DNA from 2 places in the Alkalihalobacillus sp. NPDC127517 genome. Region 2 is predicted to be linked to the other one. Evidence: a T-box and tRNA genes for the amino acid it is inferred to sense, from the RefSeq annotation. Region 2 holds a T-box; the other holds one or more tRNA genes.
The links. A T-box is a leader RNA that pairs with one kind of tRNA and senses whether it is charged. The one in region 2 lies ahead of glyQ (glycine--tRNA ligase subunit alpha), so its partner is inferred to be a tRNA-Gly.

Region 1 (8,843 bases), on a different contig from region 2:
ACGTATTCTCCCCTTTCCAAGATGGAGAGTATAGATATAGTGTTGTCGATTCGTTCGTAACGAGATGGTTCCAGCATATCTGGGATTGCCCACACGATTAAACATAACTAATGGACCTGTCAAAGACAGAGGTCTAATCTGCATGTCGCTCGTAGCATAAGGTCGTTCAAGATACGATTCCCTATTTAACAGACGAATATGATAGGCTTTTTCTGTAGGGAGAACAAGGGTTATTTCCCCTCTAGCCATTGCCAATTGTTGAGCTAATATGAGATCCTGTTTCAACTGCCAGGACACGTACTCTGATTCATGGGTTTCTCGTACATTGGAAAAAGCAAGCATCGGAAGGATTGTGAGGACAGAAAGAAGTGTGAGAGTAATAAGCATTTCAATTAATGTATATCCTTGCTCATTCATTAAGAGGGTTTGATAACTACAAGTTGGTTATTCAGCTCTAATAGGTCACCATTTGGGCAACTACCTTGATCTGCATATCCCCCATCTAGTAAATCGTCAATGGATGACGGGGCAACACCCTCTTCAATCTGATAGACCGAGACTTGAGACTGGAGTAGTTTTAACGTAGCTTCGCATCCTTTTTCATTCGCTACTTCATTGTTTTTTGTCATATTTGGAATGGCGATTAACAGAAGAATGGAGATAATCATTAACACAACTAACATTTCAACAAGCGTAAATCCTTTTTTACAACGTAACCATTTTTTCATCGATCGATCGCTCCTTTAGTTAGGGGAATGGAGCTGTGGGTAATATAAGGGGGCAAATCGTAACTCTTTTATCTATCCTCCTTTTACTGGAATACTATTCTTATTTGACATTAATAGGCTTGACTCCTTCTTTCAAAAAAAGAATGATTTCTTTTTTTTCTGCAATCTTATAAACTGAAAATGTAAGCGTATTCTTTATAAAAAGAGGGAGGATTAGAATGATCACTTTTTTAGTCGGAATCTTGTTATTAATTATTGGGTATTTTACCTATGGTAAAGTGGTCGAGCGTATCTTTGGAGTAAAAGAAGAACGCCCTACGCCTGCGTACGTGAATGCAGACAATGTTGACTATGTGCCAATTAGCACAACAAAAAACTCGCTCATACAGTTATTAAACATCGCAGGTACTGGTCCTGTGTTTGGACCAATTATGGGAGCTTTGTATGGTCCTGTGGCCTTTATCTGGATTGTTGTAGGCTGTATTTTTGCAGGTGCTGTGCATGATTATCTGACAGGGATGATTTCAATAAGAAATAAAGGGGCACATCTACCTGCATTAGCTAGTAAATTTCTCGGAAATATTATGAAGCATGTTGTAAATGCTTTTGCTGTTTTACTACTTCTTTTAGTTGGAACCGTATTCGTTTCAACACCCGCAAGCTTATTACATTTATTAATGGATGGCCGAATTGCTTTAGGTCTCATTATTGCGGCAATCTTTATTTATTATGTGTTCGCTACACTCATGCCGGTTGATAAGATCATTGGACGAATTTACCCATTTTTCGGTGCCCTTCTTCTTTTAGGTACAGCGGGTATAGGCATTATGATGCTTGTAAAAGGTGCTCCGATTCCTGAGCTGTCGTTTACAAATTTTCACCCTGACAACTTACCTGTTATGCCTTTAATCTTTTTCACGATTACCTGTGGTGCATTATCAGGATTCCATGCCACACAAACACCTATTATCTCAAGGACAACAAAACGAGAAAAGCAAGGCCGGAAGATCTTTTATGGCATGATGATTGCAGAAGGGATCATTGCCATGATTTGGGCTGCGGCAGCCATGAGCTTAGTAAATGGGTACGGAGGTTTAAATGAAATGCTTGCTGCTGGTGGGCCTGGAGCTATTGTTAACGAGGTCTCTACTCTGATGTTAGGAGCAATCGGAGGAACAATTGCTGTTTTAGGTGTTGTTGTATTACCCATCACATCTGGTGACACAGCATTTCGAAGCGCACGCATGATTATAGCCGAGTACTTAAATGTTGCCCAACGTAAGATTTCAAAACGTTTTCTTATTGCGGTTCCTCTCTTTTTAATCTCAGTAGGACTCACACAAATCGACTTTAATATTTTGTGGCGTTATTTTAGCTGGGCCAATCAAGCCACCGCCGTGATTGCTTTATTTGTAGGTGCAATGTATTTGTATATTGCCAGAAAGAACTACTGGATCTCTCTTGTTCCAGGAAGTTTTATGCTTGTCATGGTTATTACGTATATCTTAAATGCTCAAATTGGATTCAGGCTCCCTATGACAGCCTCTTGGATAGGAGGGCTTGTTGGTGCAGCTATTCTTATCACTTTATTCTTCCGAGCAGCTAAAAAGGCACGAGCAAATAATCTCCCTCTAGAGATTGATGTCTCGTATTGGAAGAAAGATTCAGCTTAATTTGTTTTTCATAAGATTTCTTTTAAAGGACCGTAACTCAAGTAGATACGGTCCCTTTTTTATGATAGAAGCCTCTATTATAGTCTCAGCTCACTACAATTAAATAGACAGAAAAAGAGCCTTGATTTTAGTTGATAAAATCAAGGCTCTTTCAGCAATGCGGGTGAAGGGACTTGAACCCCCACGTCATAAGACACTAGATCCTAAATCTAGCGCGTCTGCCAATTCCGCCACACCCGCGTATTTAATTTCTTCAAAATGGCGGAGAAGGAGGGATTTGAACCCTCGCGCCGCTTACACGACCTACACCCTTAGCAGGGGCGCCCCTTCAGCCACTTGGGTACTTCTCCAAGAGTCAAAAAGCATAGCTCTTATCTTAATGAAGAGTATGATGGGCCTGAGTGGACTCGAACCACCGACCTCACGCTTATCAGGCGTGCGCTCTAACCAGCTGAGCTACAGGCCCATACTCTAGAAAAGCGGGTGATGAGAATCGAACTCACATCATCAGCTTGGAAGGCTGAGGTTTTACCACTAAACTACACCCGCATATTCACATACAGCCAATTCATTCGCATACATAGTACAGCGAAGCGGAAGACGAGATTCGAACTCGCGACCCCCACCTTGGCAAGGTGGTGTTCTACCACTGAACTACTTCCGCAAAATGGCTGGGCTACCTGGGATCGAACCAGGGAATGACGGAATCAAAATCCGTTGCCTTACCGCTTGGCTATAGCCCATCAAACAAAAGGTAATTGCGGGGGAAGGATTTGAACCTTCGACCTTCGGGTTATGAGCCCGACGAGCTACCAGACTGCTCCACCCCGCGACGTTATAAAGTTAATAAAAATGGAGGAGGAAGAGGGATTCGAACCCCCGCGCGGTTTGACCCGCCTGTCGGTTTTCAAGACCGATCCCTTCAGCCAGACTTGGGTATTCCTCCGAGAAAAAACAATGAAAGTGGAGCCTAGCGGGATCGAACCGCTGACCTCCTGCGTGCAAGGCAGGCGCTCTCCCAGCTGAGCTAAGGCCCCTCGTTAGTCATGTGACTTGCTATGTATTTCGTTAGTGTTTCGCTGTCGTTCCGAATAACTATCGGCGACGTTTAATAATATAACACGGTACCTTTGATTTGCGCAACCCTTTTTCAAAAAAAGTTTAAATATTTTTTTTGAAAGGGAGAAAAGGCTTGTTTTCTCCCCTTATATTACCGCAAAGCTCCGATCATTTCAAACATGGGAAGCATAACGGATAAAAACACAACAAAGATAAATCCGCCCATACCAATGAAGAATACAGGCTGTAGAAGTGCCAGTCCCTTCCTTAACGATTCTTCAAGATCTATAAAGAGTAACTCACTGTAATTTTGTAAATCAGACGCTAGGTAGCCTGTACGATTTCCATTCTCCACAACAAATGAAAGATCTTTAAGAAAGTAATGACGATTTAAGAGCATCTGGCTGAGCGACTCTCCTTGCTGTAGTTCCCTTTTCATTTGATGAGCCTCGTGTTGAAAAAAAGGGAGATACGTCTGATTCTCGAAGATAGACAATGCATGCTGTATCGACATCCCTCCTCCAAGAAGTCTCCCAAATTGCAAAGAAAAATAGTAAGTAATGATTCTGCGGGTCACCCGTCGCGTTAACTTTAACTGTAATAGCTTATTGATCTTTAAATGCGGTGGGATGGGCTTAATCTTTATACGATAGTACATATAAAGAGAGAAAAGAATGATAAAGAAAACAGAAGCAATGAAGGGAAGATTTTCTAAGAACCTGAAGAAAAACGCGGTTAAAGCTGGAGGATTGCTGTTCATTGAGACAAACAAATTCTGAAAGTGTGGAACGATAAACTGTTGAACGATGATTAAAACCATAACGCCAGCCCAGCCTAAAACAAGTGGGTAGCGTAATAGCTTTTGAATTTGAACTCTTGTTTTCTCTCTCCCCTCAAATACGATTCCTGCCTGGATTAGCCCTTTAGCCACTTCGCCCTGCTCTTCATAAAAATAAATAAACGAAAGGATATCAGCAGGTAGATTCAAGTGTTCAAATGCTTCATGAATGCGTGCACCGCTGTGTAAGTCAGATTGTATTTGTTCAAGTTGAGCTTGAACAGACTCATTCCCATGTAAGGCGATAAATGAAAGGGCTGCATCCATCGAATACCCTTGCTCCAGCAAATTTCCTATTCGAATCAAACGTTTAGCTTGTTCCAATTGATTACGTTTTTTTCGTAATATAATCAGGTCCATTCCTCCATTCGTTTAACCATTGCACTAGAAATAAACCCCAATGCCCAGGCTTTCCTAGCTGCATGGATAAGTTGATAGTAGGCTGGACGTGTACCTGTTAATACAGCCTTCGTTAACAAATCGCCATCAAGGATCTCATAAAGAGCACGCTGGTGACTCCAAACTGTACCAACCAGCCTTTGAGCAACCATTGCTTGGCATACTTCTGCTAGTTCCATTTTTGACAACCCGTATTCCTGAAAACGCAACACAGCCTGATACGCATCTGTTGTATGAATACTTGCAATCACAAGATGCCCCGTTAAAGCTGCCCTGATTGCAAGCGCCGCTGTTTCTTTATCGCGAATCTCCCCTACAATGATGACATCAGGATCATGACGTAGAATGGCTCTAAGCCCAGTCTCAAAGGTCAAACCAGCTCGCCGGTTAACTTCTAGTTGCACAGTTGACGGCAACATCCGTTCTACTGGATCTTCAATTGTAATGAGAGATCTCGTATGTTCCTGGATAATTTCGTTTGCCATCCCGTATAACGTTGTTGTTTTACCAGAACCAGTTGGGCCACAGATTAAAATTAGTCCATTTCGAAGCTGGGTTAGGTGTTGGAGTTTTGTTAATTGAGTTGAGATAAGAGGTAATGCGTCTAACGATTGAAGCTCTGTTTGTGGGATTAGTCGAATGGCCAAGCTTTCCATTCCGTGTGCGGGTAACGTGGATAGTCTAAGTGAATAAAGACCTTTTGTTGAGTGCATATTCATTGCCATGCTTTGGGGTTTTCTGCGTTCGCCGATGTCCATACCAGACATGTATTTAAAATGGCTAATCATCCGTTCTGCTACATGATGCGTGAGCCGACGTTGCGATACCATTTCCCCATGAATTCGGTAATGGACAAAGCAATGATTTTTTTGTGGGATAAAATGAATGTCCGTTCCCTGCTTATGAATGGCATCTTCAATGAGACGGGTGCTTTCTTTATCGATTTCGTACAATGATTCACCTACTTTCTTTTACATCTGTTAAAATTCATTCGACATCTTTTTCTTTTTCCCTTCTATAATCATAAAATTTGGTTAAACGGACATACTAATAGAGTCAACATTACAATGGGCTATAGCCAAGTGGATGGTAGCGAACTCAGAACCCGCTAACGTTGGTTCGAATCCAACTAGCCCAATATATTAGACGAGCACATCCATCGGTGCGCTCGTCTATTTTGATTTCTTTCTTGTTTTTGGAATCGTTTTGGAGGGTTGTTTTCGTATCCACTTAATGAATCTTCTAACTGCTTCATCCTCTTGTAATTCTTTGATTGTTGATAGTCTGGCTGCAAGCTCCTCATTACTATACAATACATGAATTTGCTTATGGCAAGGAATACAAAGCATTGCAGTTTCTAGGTTAGCTCCTCCCTTTTGTCTTGGCGTTAAATGATGGAGTGTTCGTTCAACTTCTTCCCGCAAACAAAGCTCACACTGACCTATGTTCATCTTTTCACCTTCTTACATTCTCGAATGTTCACAACATTCTCCTGAAATTATTCTCCCTTTTCTTTCTTAAATTTGCTACGATTGATAGTATCTTTCTAGAGATGTAGCGATTGATGCAAAGGATGTTTTAGCATGCAAACAGCATTTTATCAACATAAATTAACGACCTTACCTATACTAGACCGTAGTGAGTGGCAGCGAGTGTACCAAGCTGCTAAAAGAGGAGAAGTCACCTGTCCTCATTGTCAGGAGCCTGTGCGTATGAGCATGAGCATAAAGTGCGCGCCCTCATTTGATCACCCTCATTCAGTATTTGATTGTGAGGAACAGGTAAAAAAACTGGAACAGGCACAAACAAAAACAGAACAACCTACTATAAATCAAACAGAAACGAGTGTCGGTGGGTTTATATTACCCAAAGGCCGCTCTATTGAATCTCAATCTAAGCCAGTTAATGATTTGGAGTGGAAGGAACCTGTTTCAATTCACAGCTTTCCCTCCTTTACAAAGTCTTCTTCAGTTAAAGCGAACCAGTCGCACCCTTACCGACAATCACTTGTGGAATCAAATATCGTTCTTGACGAAGCACAGTGGAACGCTGTCACGAAAACCGAAGGACCATTATTACTTGTGGCTGGTGCTGGCAGTGGAAAAACGCGTGTCCTAACAAGTAGAGCGGCTTACATGCTTCAGCACATCGGCATATTACCTGAGCAAATGATCCTTGTTACTTTTACGGCAAAAGCTGCAAGAGAAATGAAAGAACGGATGAAGATTTATCCTGGTCTTTCTAAACAAACCTTGCGGAAATTAATGATTGGAACCTTTCATAGCATTTTCTATAAAATGCTTCTACATCATGAGCCAGAGAAATGGGACAGCCGTTTTTTGTTAAAGGAGTGGCAACGAGTACAAATCATTAAAGAGGCAGGTCGCAACATGGGGCTTGATGAGAAAGAATTCGCCTATGATCAAGCTCTCACTCAAATAAGCTGGTGGAAAAATCACTTGATGACTCCAGATCAAGTGAAACCACTTGACCATTGGGAAGAGCGTTGCGCCTCTTTGTATAAAACGTATGAAGAAACAAGACAAGCTCGATCTACCTTTGATTTTGACGACATGTTAACAGGTTGTTATGACATGCTCACTTCCAATCAAACCTTACTTAAACGATACCAAGAACGGTTTTCTTATGTTTCAGTAGATGAATTCCAAGACATTAATAAAATACAATTTAAGCTGATTCAACTATTATGTGAGCCGAATCGCAACCTTTGTGTTGTAGGTGATGATGATCAATCCATTTACGCTTTTAGAGGAAGTGATCCTGAATACCTCCGCCGTTTCCCTGCTTTATATCCAGAAGGTGAGACGATTATTTTAGATCAGAATTACCGGTCCACTCATCCGATCGTATCCCTTGCCAATAACGTTGTTAAAACGAATAAGCAACGAATGAGTAAGGAACTTCAAGCCCAAACGACTTCAGAAACGGTTCCTTTTCTTTTCTTTCCTTATGATGAAGAAGAGGAAGCAACCATGATTGTGACAGATATGAATGAACGTATTCAAGATGGTGCACGTCCTTCTGATTTTGCCATTCTCTACCGAACAAACGTCCACTCAATGGCTTTATTTGAACGGCTAATTCAGTCGAGCATTCCATTTATGATTGAGCAGGACGGAGAATCCTTCTACAGACGGAAGGTAGTCAAAAAAGCGCTGGCTTACCTCCGGATTGCCCAGCACCCGGATAATACAGAAGCCATGAATGATTTGATTGGTGCGCTGTTTTTAAAACAGGAGCGATTAACAGAAATTAAGAGTCTAAGCATTCTGCATGACTGTTCTTTACTAGAATCCTTAAAGCATCTTAGTGGACTAAAGCCGTTTCAATTAAAAAAAATGGAGGATCTGCCCTCTCAATGTAAAGAGATTAATCAGTCAACTCCTTTAGAAGCATTAAACCGAATTGAAAAGGAGCTTGGCTTTAAGGATTATCTTAAAAAGCAGGGCAGCGAAGGAAATAAGATGGATAAAGGAAGCGATGATCTTGCCAGGTTAAAAGTATCTGCAAGACAACATAACTCGATTCCTTCTTTCATAGAACATGTTGATCATATGGTTGCCAAGCAAGATGAACAACGTGCGCAGCCGATTGATTCTGACGCAGTTCAACTCATGACCATCCACCGCTCAAAAGGGCTGGAGTTCAAACATGTATATATCCTTGGTGCGGTTGAAGGATCTATGCCACATGATTATGCATTGGATGCTTGGCGTGATGGTGATGATCAGCCTCTCGAAGAAGAACGTAGGCTCATGTATGTAGCCATGACTCGAGCTGAACAAGCACTGGCTATATCCATTCCAATGATGTACAAGGGAAAACGTGCACAACGCTCTCGTTTTGTACGTGAGATGAGTCGACAATTAGCCCCCAATAAAATACGATCCGAGGTGAAATGAAGATGAATTCAACAATCATTGCAGAAACCGAACAGTGGGTACGTGAAAAGCTTTCTAGCGATACGTCCGGTCATGATTGGTACCACATCGAGCGGGTGACAACCTTGGCTCGTTATCTTTGCAAAGATACTCGTGCAGACAAAGACACCGTCGTTCTCGCAAGTCTTCTTCATGACTTAGCTGATGATAAATTAATTGAAGATGAAGAAGCAGGTCGGCTAAT
Region 2 (8,843 bases):
TGGCCGTCAGGAGGAGATCTTAACAAGTTATGGGCTTGTCAGATAGAAACCAAAAAGGATTCAGACGGTTACTTCGATCATTTGTTTTTGCGACTCATGGATTAAAACATGTTGTGAAGTACGAACAGAATATGCAAATCCATTTAGGGTGTTCTCTCTTAGTTATCGCACTAGCATGGTGGCTTCAGTTTCCATTGATGCATTGGATGATTCTTTTGCTTGTAATCGGTGGCATGTTTTCATTAGAAATTATGAATACGGCAATAGAACGAACCGTTGATTTATACACGGAAGAATTTCATCCGATAGCGAAAAGAGCAAAAGATGTCGCGGCGGCCGCCGTGTTTGTTTTTGGGGTTTTTGCTGTGGTGATTGGGCTGCTTCTTTTTGGTCCACCACTACTAGATCTTTTATTTTAATCCTTTAGGAGTGACGTTGATGAACGAGCAATTAATGCAAGAAGCAGCAAAGGCAAGAACGAACGCGTATGTTCCTTACTCGTCGTTTCCAGTAGGAGCTGCGCTTCTAATGGCCGATGGCACTATCTTTCATGGTGCAAATATTGAAAATGCCTCGTTTGGTCTAACGAATTGTGCTGAGCGAACAGCTCTCTACAAAGCATATTCTGAGGGCAATCGTGAAGTTCAAGCCGTAGCTGTTATTGCAAATACAGAGGAGCCTGTTTCGCCGTGTGGTGCTTGTCGTCAAGTAATGATGGAATTATGCGGTCCGGATGTTCCTGTATACTTAGGTAGTACAAATGGAAAAATAGTTAAAACATCAGTGGCAGAATTACTGCCTGGAGCATTTAAAGCGGGGGATATGAATGAATAATCATCAAGAAAACGAACACAAATCAGGATTTGTCTGTTTAATCGGTAGACCAAATGTCGGAAAGTCAACATTGTTGAACCGAGTGATTGGTCAAAAAGTTGCGATTATGTCAGACAAGCCTCAAACAACTCGTAACAAAATTCAAGGTGTCTATACGGATAATGATTCTCAAATCGTTTTCATTGATACGCCTGGTATCCATAAGCCTAAGCATAAGCTTGGTGATTTTATGATGAAGGTCGCAAAGGATACATTACGTGAAGTAGACATTATCTTATACTTAGTTGAAGCCAATGAAGGGTTTGGACCAGGAGAGCAATACATTATTAATCGGTTAAAGGAAACAAAAACACCGGCGTTTTTATTAATCAACAAAATTGATCTTGTACATCCAGATGAATTATTAGGTTTGATTGATACATATAGACAAAAGCACGAATTCAAAGAAATCATTCCAATCTCAGCATTAAGTGGGAATAATGTTCCTGTCCTGCTTGAGCAGATTAAGGACAAGCTTGAAGAAGGTCCACAGTATTATCCTGCAGATCAAGTAACGGATCATCCAGAGCGATTTATTGTGGCTGAGTTAATTCGTGAAAAGGTACTTCAACTGACACATGAGGAAGTCCCGCATTCCATTGCTGTTGGACTTGAGAGCATGAAACGTCGTGAGCATAAGGACATGATTGATATTCAAGCAACGATTGTTGTGGAACGTTCATCACAAAAAGGAATTGTCATTGGAAAACGTGGAGCCTTACTTAAAGAAGTCGGCAAACAAGCTCGAGAAGATATTGAAGCATTACTTGGTACAAAAGTCTTTCTTGAATTATGGGTAAAGGTTGAAAAGGATTGGCGGAATAAGCCTGCTCAGTTACGAGATTTCGGGTTCCGCTCTGACGAATATTAAGACGAGATTTTTTTACAATGGTTGGGTTTCTAACCATTGTTTTTTTGTGAGGAAAGCCTTATCATTAAAGAAAAGATACGGGGAAAATGGTTTGAGAATAGTCATTATCTTGTCAAGGTCATTCATTTAGTAATATTTCCTTATCATGTTCTAACTTTATCAGGTGAAACTAGGAGTACAGATGGAACGAATTCTTTGACAAAGGAGTGAATTCTGACATGCTCGACTTATCTTGGAAGGTTTTTACCAACACAGGAAATCTTGATACGTATTTATTAATTAAGGAGCTTGAGCGCGATTCAGAAGCGGAGAATGGTCCTGAAGATACTGGAGCTAGCGATTTGACGTTTGATCCAACTTCTCAGTAACAAACAGCTAGGTGGTTATCATGTTAGATAAAGTAGAAGCCATTGTTATTAGAACCGTTGATTACGGTGAAACAAATAAAATTATTACTCTCCTCACAAAAGAAAGAGGGAAGGTAGGCGTCATGGCTAGAGGAGCTAAAAAGCCCAGAAGTCAGCTTACCGCCATCTCGCAGCCGTTTGTATACGGCTCTTTTGTGATTTATAAAGGGAATGGACTTGGAACCTTAAACCAAGGTGATCCAATTAAATCTTTCCGAAAGATCCGTGAAGATTTGACTCTCGCTTCATATGCCATGTATATGGCTGAGCTTGTTGATAAGTTAACCGAAGAGAAACATCGCTATTTCTTTTTATTTGATTGGTTGTATGTAAGTCTTCTTAAAATGGAAGAAGGGGCAGATCCAGAAGTCATAACTCGAATCTTCGAGATGAAGATGATGGATGTGGCAGGTATCAGTCCTAATTTAAATCAATGCGTCTCTTGTGGTTCGGTTGAAACTCCTGTTGCTTTTTCGATTCGGTTTGGTGGATTTTTGTGCAGAGCTTGTTTGCATAAAGATGAGCACGCATTTCCATGCTCAACCCAGACAAGTCGTTTGCTGCGATTGTTCTATGAGATGGACCTGCACCGCCTTGGAGAAATCTCCTTAAAAAAAGAAACAAAACAAGAGCTTAAAGATATTATACGTGCGTATTATGATGAATATTCAGGAGTCACATTGAAGTCACGACGTTTTCTAGATCAGCTTGAACGAATGAATCTCGGTACTAATATTGACACGTAGTGTGAACTTATGTATGATTTTACTAATAGATTGATGCAGTGATGAAAAGAAGTACCTGCTATCCACTGATTAAAGCGACTTGGGGACGGTGTGAGCCCAAGATTCAGTAAGCAGCGAAAGGCATTTCGGAGCATCCAAAACGAAAGTGGTTCGTACAATATGTACGGATAAGTAGGGTGGAACCGCGGGAAAGCTCCCGTCCCTACGCTGATATCAGCGTAGGGACGGGAGCTTTTTGCATGGATCTCGTTCTTATGCGAATTAAAGACAGGGAGGCTGTACAATGAATGTACAACAAATGATTTTAACGTTACAAGAATATTGGGCAAAACAAAATTGCATCATTATGCAGGCATATGATACGGAAAAGGGTGCCGGAACCATGAGTCCCTTTACGTTACTTAAAACAATCGGTCCAGAGCCGTGGAACGTGGCTTATGTTGAGCCTTCAAGACGTCCAGCAGATGGTCGTTATGGGGAAAACCCAAACCGTTTATACCAGCATCATCAATTCCAGGTGGTCATGAAGCCATCTCCTTTAAATATTCAAGAGCTTTATTTGGACAGTTTAAAAGCGATTGGAATTAATCCACTTGAACATGATATTCGTTTTGTTGAAGACAATTGGGAGAACCCTACACTAGGCTGCGCTGGTCTTGGGTGGGAAGTATGGTTAGATGGAATGGAGATTACTCAATTTACGTACTTCCAACAAGTAGGCGGAATGGAAGCTAGTCCTGTTTCATCTGAAATTACGTACGGACTAGAGCGTCTAGCTTCTTATATTCAAGATAAGGAAAATGTATTTGATTTAGAATGGGTAGAAGGCTTCACATATGGTGATATTTTTAGCCAAGCTGAATATGAACACTCGAAATACACATTTGAGGTATCAGATACGTCTATGCTGTTTACTCTATTCCAAACCTATGAAAAAGAAGCAGGAAGAGCTTTAGATGAACAGCTTGTGTTACCTGCTTATGATTACATTTTAAAATGTTCGCACAGCTTTAATCTTCTAGATGCGCGTGGAGCGATTTCTGTGACGGAACGTACAGGATATATCGGACGTGTCCGTACATTAGCTCGTCGTGCAGCGAGACTTTATTATGAAGAACGGGAACGCCTTGGTTTCCCTCTGTTAAAAGAAAAGGAGGAGTCTAACCATGAGTAAACATGATTTTCTACTTGAAATTGGACTTGAAGAACTGCCAGCACGATTTGTCACATCTTCTATTAACCAACTCACACATTTGGTGGAGGAGTGGTTAAAAGAACAACGTTTAGCTTGTTCAGAAGTAAAAGGGTATGCGACTCCAAGACGATTGGCCATTCTAATTACTGATTTAGAAGATAGTCAGCCAAATCTTGAAAGTGAAGCTCGTGGTCCAGCAAAAAAAATTGCGATTGCAGAAGATGGAAGCTGGTCAAAGGCTGCGCTTGGTTTTGCTCGCGGTCAAGGCGTTACAGCAGATGATTTATTTACACAGGAAGTGAAAGGGACGGAATATGTTTTTGCAAAAACGTTCCAAGAAGGAAAGAAAACCATTGAATTACTTCCGCATGTAAAAGAGTTAATTACATCTCTACATTTCCCCAAAAATATGAGATGGCATGATTATAGCTTGCGTTTTGCTCGTCCAATTCAATGGATCGTTGCTTTGTATGACAAACAGGTTGTTCCATTTTCAATCACCTCAATTGAATCAGGAAAGACAAGTCGCGGGCATCGCTTTTTGGGTAAAGACATGACAATCTCAAACCCAGGAGATTACCAGGAGCTATTAAGAGAACAGTTTGTACTAGTTGATCCAAATGAACGGAAACAAGTGATTCGTGAGCAATTAAAGGAGCTAGCTGATCACGAGGGATGGGTTATTCCAGTAAATGAAGACCTGCTAGAGGAAGTCACTAATCTTGTTGAATGGCCAACAGCGTTAAGTGGTCGATTTGAAGAAGAGTTTTTAACTTTACCAAAAGAAGTTCTTTTAACAACGATGAAGGAGCATCAACGCTACTTCCCGGTTGAGAATAAAGATGGTCAACTTTTACCGCATTTTATTACGGTTCGTAATGGGGACCGCAACCATCTAGAGAATGTGGCAAGGGGAAATGAAAAAGTATTACGTGCACGCTTTTCTGATTCTGCCTTCTTCTACAAAGAAGATCAAAAAATGAATATTGATGCCGCTGTTAAACAGCTTGATTCCATTGTGTACCATGAAGAGCTTGGATCTCTGGGTGACAAAGTGAAGCGCATCAAGAGTATTGCAGCAAAGCTAAACGCACAAGTTGGATTCCAGAATGTATCGGGTGAACTTGTCCAACGAGCAGCTGAAATCAGTAAATTTGATCTGGTTTCGCAAATGGTCGGTGAATTTCCAGAGCTTCAAGGATTAATGGGGGAAGTGTATGCAAAGCATCTTGGTGAAAATAAGGATGTAGCAAAAGCAATCCGCGAGCATTATTACCCTCGTTTTGCTGGAGACAGCTTACCGGAGTCAGACCTCGGTCTTATTGTAAGTATGGCAGATAAACTGGATACCATTGTTTCTTGTTTTGCGATTGGATTAATCCCAACAGGTTCTCAAGATCCTTATGCCTTAAGACGTCAAGCTTTAGGTCTAGTACAGATGATTCTTGAGAAGCAAATTGACTTAGCTTTTGATCAATTACTTGCACTTGCAGTTGAAACAGCTGAGGAAAACGGATTAAAACTAGCGAATAAAAATGAAACACTTAACCAGCTTTATGAGTTCTTTACCTTACGAATGAAACATGCATTATCTGATAGAGGCATTGAGTACGATGTTATTGACGCAGTTTTAACGAATGAACAAGAATCAGTTCCTTGGGTATTCAAAAAAGCGGAGCTTCTGTCAAATGCACATAAAGAAGAGTCATTCAAAAAGGTTGTAGAAGCTTTAAGCCGAGTGACTAATATTGCTAAAAAAGCAGAAGCGACAGTAACTATTAACCCAGAGTTATTTGAAAAAGAAGAAGAGAACCAACTGTATGATCGATATGTAGAGCTATCTTCTTTATTAAAGCAATCAAAAGAACAAGGCCAGGCAGATGTTGCCTATCAAGCACTAGAACAAACAGCTCCGATTGTTCATCAATACTTTGAACACATCATGGTTATGTCCGACCAAAAAGAAGTAAAAGATAACAGACTTCAATTAATGAAACAGCTGGCTCAAGAAATTGAAGACTTTGCGCAATTCAATAAGCTAGTTTTTTAAGGTAAAGGGCGGTGAAATCCCATCGAGCTATCTAGTAGGCAAGAGCAAATTCTTAGTATCGTAAAAGAAAATGGTCCAATTACAGGTGAACATATTGCTGAAAGGCTTTCGTTAACAAGAGCTACTCTTCGTCCTGATTTAGCCATTTTAACGATGTCAGGTTATTTAGATGCAAGACCACGAGTTGGCTATTTTTATGCTGGTAAGCAGAATGCTGAAATTCTATCTGATAAAGTAAAAACGATTACGGTTGATCATTATAAATCAAGGCCGGTAGTCGTGAACGATTCTTCGTCTGTCTATGAGGCCATTACAACCATGTTTCTAGAAGATGTTGGAACATTGTTTGTGGTCGATAAGGATTCAACCCTAACAGGAGTGGTTTCAAGAAAAGATTTGCTTCGAGCAAGTCTCGGGCAGAAATCCCTTGAAACCATTCCTGTAGGGATCATCATGACCAGAATGCCTAATGTGACAGTATGTTATGAGGATGACTTTATTATAGACGTAGCAAAAAAGCTGATCTTAAAGCAAATTGATGGTCTGCCCATTGTAAGAAAAAAAGAGCATGGAAGTGGACTAGAGGTAACTGGTCGTATTACGAAAACGAATATAACCAGCCTGCTTGTTGATCTTGCGAATAACGAATCCATTTAAGTACAGTATGTGCTTAAGTGAAGGAAAGGTTCTGATGTGGAAATGACATACCGTCCGATTGTCTATGTAGTATCTGACTCAGTAGGGGAGACAGCTGAGCTTGTTGTAAAAGCCGCTGTCAGTCAGTTTAGTGGATCTGGAGTTGAACTAAGACGAATCCCTTATGTAGAAGACAAAGGTACAATTGAAGAGGTTATTTGTTTAGCGGCAGAGGCAAAGGCACTTATTGCGTTTACTTTAGTTGTACCGGATATGAAGGACTATTTACTGCAACGAGCTAAAGAAGAACAGGTAGAAACGGTTGATATTATTGGACCGATGCTTCAAAAAGTCTCAGAGCTTACAAACGAAAAGCCAAGATACGAGCCAGGTGTGATCTACCGGTTGGATGAAGATTATTTCCGTAAAGTTGAAGCCATTGAATTTGCAGTAAAGTATGATGATGGTCGAGATCCAAGAGGAATTATTCGAGCAGATGTCGTATTAATTGGAGTCTCTCGTACGTCCAAAACACCGCTTTCTCAATATTTAGCTCATAAACGACTTAAGGTTGCAAATGTACCACTTGTACCTGAGGTTGAACCGCCAGAGGAGCTCTTTAAAATCTCACCTAGCAAATGTATTGGACTTAAAATAAGCCCAGAAAAACTAAATAGTATTCGTACCGAACGATTAAAAGCCTTAGGTTTAAAATCAGAAGCGAATTATGCGAACATCAATCGTATTAAAGAAGAACTTGCCTATTCTGAAAAGGTTATGAGTCGCATAGGATGTCCTGTAGTCGATGTTTCAAACAAGGCCGTAGAAGAAACTGCTAATTTAATCTCTAATATGTTTCAACGTAAATAATTGTGAATAAGGGGCTGGGACAATACTAACCCCCAACCCCCAAATGGCGAATGATTCAACGGTTGAATCATTCGCCGTTTATATTTTTTGTGAAACGAGCGGTTATTGAACCAGAGACTCCAGCGGGTTTGTGAGAGGGATTCTACCGTAGTGGATGAATGGCTATATTACTGTATTATTGTAGTCACTCATTCTTTTCAACACGGATAAGATAAAACACTGTTCAAATGATCAATTAATACGTATAATAAAGAATTGTGATTTAAAGTTTATTTCATATTTAGATGGTCTATTTTTACGTGAGAACAAATAAATTTGAAAAGTCAAGACTTTTTCCAGTTTTTTTGGTAATGATAGTAAGGGATACGTTACGTAGAACGCCAAAAAAGAGTTCATTTTTTTCAGGTTTCGACGAATTTCAACTTTTTCTGCTTGTTTAGCAGGATTTTTTAAGGGAGTGTGGAATGAACATAGTATGGATCAAACAAAACCAGCAACTCACCTTTATGTTGATGCAGATTCCTGTCCAGTAAAAGATGAGATCTTAACCTATCGATTTGAAACGGATGTCAAGATTGTCTTTGTCATGTCCTATGCTCACATGATGGTTCTTCCGCCTGAAGTAGGCCAAGTCATGGTTGATTCAGACAAAGAAGCGGTTGATCTTTATATTATGAATCATGTGAAGAAAGGTGATATCTGTGTCACTCAGGATCACGCTTTAGCATCCCTTCTGCTTAAAAAAGGAGTGACTGCTCTATCTCCAAGGGGAGATAGATACCTTGAGGAAACCATTGAATTTCTTTTGCAGGTTCGACATCAGTCTGCCGAAAAGCGAAGAAGAGGTATCCGAACTAAGGGACCAAAGCCTTTTACAGTAGAGGACCGTGATCGGTTTGTAAAAGAATTAAAGATTATTTTGCAAAAATAGAAGGAAAACAGAAAAAAAACTCGAATCTTATTGTCTTGTGGTCGATTTTATTGATGAACGGTGATGTATATGAGTACCCGAATACCTGAGGAAACGATTGAACAGATTCGTAAATCAAGCGACATTGTCGATGTAATCAGTCAGTATGTACAATTAAAAAAGCAAGGAAAGCAATATACAGGACTGTGCCCATTCCATGGCGAGAAATCACCTTCTTTTTCAGTATCTCCTGAGAAGCAGGTGTATCATTGTTTCGGTTGCGGG

Region 1: it has a tRNA-Gly gene. The T-box ahead of glyQ (glycine--tRNA ligase subunit alpha) is inferred to sense a tRNA for this amino acid. The anticodon was not compared.

Annotation. Positions count from the first base shown of each region.
Region 1 is NZ_JBNNQX010000004.1:201,539-210,381, forward strand. It holds gene ACQKKO_RS06875 (prepilin-type N-terminal cleavage/methylation domain-containing protein) at 1-77, opposite strand, end outside; gene comGD (competence type IV pilus minor pilin ComGD) at 1-417, opposite strand, end outside; gene comGC (competence type IV pilus major pilin ComGC) at 417-728, opposite strand; gene ACQKKO_RS06890 (carbon starvation CstA family protein) at 947-2,401, shown strand; tRNA gene ACQKKO_RS06895 (tRNA-Leu) at 2,560-2,641, opposite strand; tRNA gene ACQKKO_RS06900 (tRNA-Ser) at 2,661-2,751, opposite strand; tRNA gene ACQKKO_RS06905 (tRNA-Ile) at 2,794-2,867, opposite strand; tRNA gene ACQKKO_RS06910 (tRNA-Gly) at 2,880-2,950, opposite strand; tRNA gene ACQKKO_RS06915 (tRNA-Gly) at 2,994-3,065, opposite strand; tRNA gene ACQKKO_RS06920 (tRNA-Gln) at 3,070-3,144, opposite strand; tRNA gene ACQKKO_RS06925 (tRNA-Met) at 3,160-3,233, opposite strand; tRNA gene ACQKKO_RS06930 (tRNA-Ser) at 3,255-3,347, opposite strand; tRNA gene ACQKKO_RS06935 (tRNA-Ala) at 3,366-3,438, opposite strand; gene comGB (competence type IV pilus assembly protein ComGB) at 3,612-4,658, opposite strand; gene comGA (competence type IV pilus ATPase ComGA) at 4,649-5,650, opposite strand; tRNA gene ACQKKO_RS06950 (tRNA-Leu) at 5,766-5,835, shown strand; gene hlpB (HNH nuclease-like protein HlpB) at 5,870-6,148, opposite strand; gene ACQKKO_RS06960 (ATP-dependent helicase) at 6,281-8,620, shown strand; gene ACQKKO_RS06965 (HD domain-containing protein) at 8,623-8,843, shown strand, end outside.
Region 2 is NZ_JBNNQX010000006.1:261,614-270,456, reverse strand. It holds gene ybeY (rRNA maturation RNase YbeY) at 1-46, shown strand, start outside; gene ACQKKO_RS10505 (diacylglycerol kinase family protein) at 30-419, shown strand; gene ACQKKO_RS10500 (cytidine deaminase) at 439-834, shown strand; gene era (GTPase Era) at 827-1,744, shown strand; gene ACQKKO_RS10490 (YqzL family protein) at 1,963-2,112, shown strand; gene recO (DNA repair protein RecO) at 2,133-2,897, shown strand; T-box leader at 2,927-3,104, shown strand; gene glyQ (glycine--tRNA ligase subunit alpha) at 3,181-4,071, shown strand; gene glyS (glycine--tRNA ligase subunit beta) at 4,064-6,142, shown strand; gene ccpN (transcriptional regulator CcpN) at 6,164-6,799, shown strand; gene ACQKKO_RS10465 (pyruvate, water dikinase regulatory protein) at 6,842-7,648, shown strand; gene ACQKKO_RS10460 (YaiI/YqxD family protein) at 8,124-8,579, shown strand; gene dnaG (DNA primase) at 8,649-8,843, shown strand, end outside.